2 regions of the Aliiglaciecola sp. NS0011-25 genome follow, and region 2 is predicted to be linked to the other one. Evidence: predicted binding sites of a transcription regulator. Region 2 holds the regulator's gene; the other holds the start of a gene.

Region 1 (3,172 bases), on a different contig from region 2:
TGGCGCGGGAACCTTTGAGTTTCTTTATGAAAACGGCGACTTCTATTTCATCGAAATGAATACACGTATTCAGGTTGAACATCCTGTCACAGAAATGATCACTGGTGTGGATTTGATTAAAGAGCAACTTCGTATTGCTGCTGGTCAACCTTTATCCATTGAACAAAAAGATGTTCAGATTCGCGGTCATGCCATTGAATGTCGAATCAATGCAGAAGATCCAGCGACCTTTATGCCTAGCCCTGGAAAAATTAATATGTTCCATTCGCCAGGTGGTTTCGGTATTCGTTGGGAATCTCATATATATGCCGGGTACAGTGTACCTCCTCACTATGACTCTATGATCGGTAAGTTAATCGCTTATGGAGAAAATCGTGACGTGGCAATTGCGAGAATGCGACATGCCCTTGATGAATTAGTTGTAGAAGGAATTAAAACCAACATTTCCCTACAGCAAAGCATTATGGCAGATGAAAACTTCTTTAACGGTGGTACAAACATCCACTATTTAGAGAAAAAGCTTAAACTCGCATAATCTATGACGTAAAGGGCCTATCTAGTCTAAATTAGGTAGGCCCTGATTATTCCTCTCCCTGCTATTCAATAATTTTTCGTGTCCGTATTGCTATCTCTGTACTGCTTCAACGACTTTTAAAATATTAAACTTGAGCTCATTCCATTTACTATATGTATTCGAACGGTATTTTTGTGAATCTAACACCAAGCCTCTTATTGCCTTTTCTGGCGCTTATTTGCCTTCCTTGCCTAGCTCAAATCGATACCACTATGGACGATGAACACACCAAAAAACCACTTTGGGAGGCAGGTATCGTCGGTGCTGGATTTAGCACCCCAGAATATCCAGGCGCAGCTAAGAATCACAACAATGGGTTTGTAGTCCCTTTTTTTATTTATCGCGGCGATATTTTCAGAATAGGCGAAAATAGCGTTATACGTGCGGTTGCGGTGGAAAAGGATTGGATAGAAATAGATTTGTCTATTGATGCTGCTTTTAGCGCAGACTCCAGTGACGACTCAGTGCGCGCCGGTATGCCCGATCTGGATTTTGTCTTCGAGGTAGGCCCACAAATTCGTCTTAAGCTTTTCGAAAGCGGTAAAAAAGCCACTGGTCTTCAGCAAATCCAATTAAAAGTACAAAGTCGCGCGGTATTCTCAACTGATTTTTCATCATTATCCCACCGAGGATATGTGTTGAACCCAGAATTGACCTACCAATACATTGGCGCATTGCAATCCGAAGATCGCTTTAGAATTAGTGTATCGCCTAGTTGGGGCACAGAAAAACTGCACGACTATTTTTACCAAGTTGATAGCCAATTCGCCACCCAACAGCGGCCTGCATACGATGCAAAACAAGGCTATTTGGGTCTGGAACTCTCTACCGGCTACATGTTCAATGTGACCCCTACTGTTCGCATGTTTATGAGTGCGACCTATCATTTCCATAATGCAGCCGCCAACCTCGAAAGCCCCTTATTAGTGGATAAAAATAATTATGCTTTTGGAGCAGGTGTAATTTGGCAGATTAAAAAAAGCAGCGAATATCAAAACTAAAAGGCGCAAAATACATTCCCATTGTGCAATTCAGCTATTCTTGAGTCATGTATTATAAAACTTTGATTTACATCAATGTTTCGAGCGTTTTTGGTTGAGCCAGATCAATATCAGAAAAATTCAATGCCGTAAGCTTTCCCCATCAAACTTAAACACATATTTCGATGGAGAAACACATGAAAAAACTAGCAGTCTATCTTGCTGTAGCTATCGCTCTTGGCGCTACTAATGCACAAGCCTACACAACCGGTGATATGATTTTACGTGCCGGTGTAACCACTGTTGCACCAGATGAATCAAGCAGTAATGTTTTTATCGGTAGCACGGATGTTGGTGTTGGCGTGAATGTAGATAACAACACTCAGTTAGGATTAAATTTTGCGTATTTCTTGTCACCCAATTGGGCGATTGAAGTACTAGCAGCAACGCCTTTTGAACATGATATTGGTTTAGACACAGTGGGCGCATTAGGCTCAACAAAACACTTACCGCCAACTATCTCAGCTAATTACCACTTCTTAGATGCCGATAGTGCATTTCAGCCTTATGTTGGTTTAGGTGTTAACTACACTATTTTCTTCAGTGAAGATTTCACCGCAGCCAATCAAGAAGCGGGCTTTAGTGACTTAGAGTTAGATGACTCTGTTGGTTTGTCTGCACAAATCGGCTTTGATTACATGTTGGACGACAATTGGTTTGTTAACGCTTCAGCGCGCTATATAGATATCAGCACTGAAGCAACATTTACTAATAATGGGACTGCTGGAACAGTGGATGTGGATATTGACCCATTTGTTTATTCACTGACTGTTGGTTATAAATTTTAAACCAACCCCAAACGACGATCAAAACGGGCACTGAAGTGCCCGTTTTTTTTGGCTAAAAATTCTGTCGTCTATTTATCTGCGTTAATACTATTTTAAGGTAAACTTTCTATAATGATAGGGAAGATCAATATGCAATTTGTAACTGACTTAACCTATTGTCAATTTCCCAACCGATTGCTGTAAATGAAAAAGAATCAATTATTATGCGTATTTTATTAGTAGAAGACGACCACGCGTTATCGGAAGCCTTAAGCAAATCATTGCGAACCCAAGGCTATGCCGTTAATTGTGTGTTCAACGGCAAAGACGCGATAGCCGCGCTAAACTCAGACGATTGCAATTTAATGATTCTTGACCTTGGATTGCCGGATATGGATGGGTTAACCTTACTTGATAAAATCCGCAAACAAAAAAACCCGATTCCAACACTGATATTAACCGCCCGTGACTCTACCTCGGATAAAATCCAAGGCTTAGATAAGGGCGCAGATGACTATCTGCCAAAACCGTTTGAAATGTCAGAATTATTGGCCCGTTTACGTGTGATGGAAAGGCGGTTAGGCACCTCTCAACAGTCCTTAGTAACCTGCGGACCAGTCAGCCTAGATATTACTCATCACTTATTGATAATTGATAATCAGCCAATAGAAACCTCCCGTCGTGAATTTACCCTGCTTAAATCCTTAATGGAAAATCTTGGGCGTATTCAATCCAAACAACAACTGGAATCTAAGCTATATGAATGGGGCGATGAAGTGGCAAGTAATACA
Region 2 (3,172 bases):
GAAACATTAAAATATCAAGCATGGTGTAACTGTCTTTTCCGCCAGACAGGCAGACCATTACCTTATCGCCATCTTCGATCATATTAAAATCGGCAATTGCTTTGCCTACATTTCGTCTTAGGCGCTTTTGAAGTTTATTAAAACTGTATTTTTTACTCTCAGACAGAGACTCGACCTTACTCATCTTATTCCTAGAAAAACATTGCTATCAGCGCGGATTATACCTGTCCTCATAAAGGACATAAACACCCTAAATTTAAATGTTTGCAGTCATTTTCTAAGAATCACAAGGTTATGTAAGGTTAATGTTTAAGAGGACACTCAAAGCCTTCTGGTTTAATTGCTAAAACGTCACAATTGAGTGAATCTATTGTATGTTCAGCCGTGTTACCGATAAGGGCGGCTGTAATACCGGTGCGACCTACAGTACCGATAACCACTAACTCTGCGTCGATAGCTTTTGCCACTGAAGGAATGACATCCTCAGGCAAACCTTCACTAAGATGCTGATTTTCTTGTGGGATATTGAATTCTTGAGCGTGCTCAAGCATACATTTGGCGTGGTGTTGTTTAACTGACTCTGTATAGCCAACCGGATCGAACTCTGGTATTTCGATGGCAATATTAACCGGTGTACCTGGGTAAGAATTAACCAAGTTTACATGTCCTTCCAGTAAATCAGCCATCAATCCAGCGGTTTTAGTGATTAACTTGTTTAAGCTATGATGTTCTTCATCTTCACTGCCCACATCTACCGCAGCTAAAATATTGCCATTAATAGGCCAATCATGTTCTTTGACAAGTAAAACTGGAACCGGTGATTTACGTAGGATATGCCAATCAGTAGGGGTGAATATCACTGACTTTAGGGTGTCATGCTCGTGGGTTCCTTTGACGATTAAATCATAGCTGTGATCAATCACTTCGAACAATACACTTTCATATGGCCGATTATGCCAGACCACTTTTATATCTACTGAAATAGATGAGTTAGCCGCTAGGGGTTCAACTATATTGGCAAGCCAATCGGTTTTGTCATCCACCACAGCTTGGCGCATCGTTTCTCTTTCATCCACGGTGAGCATAGTGGTCATTTCATAAGAGAAATCATATATGGACAGAAACGCAGTAATACTGGCGCCGGTCTTTTCTGCCAATAAAAGCGCTCTTTTAAACGCTTTTTGATCTTCTGTAGTTGGGTCTACAACAGCTAGTATTTTGTTAAATACGGACATAAATTAATTCCCTTCAAACGTTTACACTACGTATATTAAGTGTATGGCTACTTTAGCTAGTTTGCCAATTAACAGACTAATTGTTTTGACCTGAATCAATTTAAATTAAAAGACTTAACCGCAGGCTTGTTTATTTAAAACGTGTTCACCAAGTTTTTCTCTAAGTACCGCCAAATTGAGAATTTGTATAAATTTCCCATCAACTTTGATGATATTTTCTTTTTGAAAACGGGTGAGTAAACGACTCACGGTTTCAACAGTTAAACCAAGGTGATTACCAATTTCGTTTCGGGTCATGGTTAAATTAAATTCTAATTCAGAAAAACCGCGGGAGCGAAAACGATCTGATAGATTAATTAGGAAGTGGGCAAGACGTTCTTCTGCTGTGCGCTTGTTTAATAACATCATGAGACTGTGATCTTGGTTTATTTCTGTGCTCATAATTTTAAGCATTTCTTTGCGCAGTGTAGGAAGTTGTGCGCTCATAATATCTAACTTGTCGTAAGGTAACTCACAAACCATGGAGGTTTCCATCGCTTGATTATAACTTTGATATTTTTCAGAAAATAGTCCATCAAAGCCGACAATATCACCGGGAAAATGAAACCCTGTAATTTGTTGTTCGCCATCGGGAGAGGTTATGTAAGATTTAAATGAGCCCGTTCTTACTGCAAACAGCGACGTAAATTTTTGCCCAGGAATAGTTAATTGATCATTTTTATGCAAAGGGCGCTTGCGTTCTATGATTTCGTCCAAACTCTCCATTTCAGTCTGATTCAGAGCCACCGGTATACATAGGTGATTAAAACTGCAGTTTTGGCAGCGAATACTGAACTTGTTCGGATCTGACATTAGTTAATTCCAATTAATTCATTAGTTACCAATTATGAATCCCTTGGTAACATAAAATCAAGCCAAATAAGCATAATAAGACTGCAACGCTTCGTTTTACCACTGGTTGGGTCAACCATCCTCTTATTTGGCTGGCGCTGGCTCCCATTGCTAACATGATGGGCAAAGTGCCCAAGCCAAAGCAAAACATGGTGATAGCACCTTGTACCACACTGCCGGTGGAAACACTCCATGTTAACGTCGAATAAACCAATCCACAGGGCAACCAGCCCCAGATTAGGCCATAGGGTACAGCATAGATTGGGTGTTTAAAGGGAATGAAACGCTTTGATATGGGACTAATTTTACGCCAAAAAATAGCGCCAACTTTTTCTACTTTAACCAGTAGTTTTGACCACTGTCCCACATATAATCCAAGCAGAACCATAAATACTCCGCCAAAAAGGGTCAGTGCTTGAGGATTGATAAAGGATTTTGTGGTGACGATCTGACCCAACAGCCCAGCGATTGCGCCAGCGAAACTATAAGATAAAATGCGGCCTGAATTATAGGCAATTAAATACGGCCATTGTGACTTATTCTTTGGTAATGCAAAGGTAAATGAGGTCACAATTCCACCGCACATCCCAGCGCAATGCACACTTCCAGCAAGTCCGATTAATATTGCAGAAAACCAGCTTAAGTCGTTCATTTGTCGTTAGTTTTTGGCTTTTTTACTTGTACTTTTTTATCCACGTCATCATCGAATAGAATGTTGTATCCTTGACGCTCTAAATCTTCAAACTGATTGGATTTGACCGCCCAAAAAAAGATCCCTATGGCTAACAGTACTAGCACAATAGCGATGGGGATTAGCACATAAATGATACTCACTTTAATTTCCTATTAGCGCTGGTTAACGTAGTAAACGAATAGAGTTTGCGACCACAATAATTGAACTTAACGACATGCCAATTACGGCCATCCACGGGCTTAAATATCCGGCTACTGCTAGGGGAAGAATTAACGCGTTATAGCCAATGGCCCAAACCATGTTCTGTTTGATTTTGGTACGCACTTTAATCGCCATACTAACAGCAAACTTA

The links. Region 2 encodes FNR, which switches genes on or off when oxygen is low (the NO sensors DNR and NnrR bind a similar motif). Its sites were predicted from a motif close to TTGATCTAGATCAA; they were not measured.
Region 1: the regulator FNR is predicted to act here: its motif matches at 1,670-1,683, upstream of ABWV72_RS06145 (OmpW/AlkL family protein).

What each region holds. Positions count from the first base shown of each region.
Region 1 is NZ_BAABWR010000005.1:123,280-126,451, reverse strand. Features, by position in the region: gene accC (acetyl-CoA carboxylase biotin carboxylase subunit) at 1-535, shown strand, start outside; gene ABWV72_RS06150 (MipA/OmpV family protein) at 787-1,575, shown strand; gene ABWV72_RS06145 (OmpW/AlkL family protein) at 1,752-2,402, shown strand; gene ABWV72_RS06140 (response regulator) at 2,606-3,172, shown strand, end outside.
Region 2 is NZ_BAABWR010000019.1:15,321-18,492, reverse strand. Features, by position in the region: gene ttcA (tRNA 2-thiocytidine(32) synthetase TtcA) at 1-166, opposite strand, end outside; gene uspE (universal stress protein UspE) at 303-1,235, opposite strand; gene fnr (fumarate/nitrate reduction transcriptional regulator Fnr) at 1,350-2,087, opposite strand; gene ABWV72_RS15970 (sulfite exporter TauE/SafE family protein) at 2,113-2,778, opposite strand; gene ccoS (cbb3-type cytochrome oxidase assembly protein CcoS) at 2,775-2,960, opposite strand; gene ABWV72_RS15960 (heavy metal translocating P-type ATPase) at 2,983-3,172, opposite strand, start outside.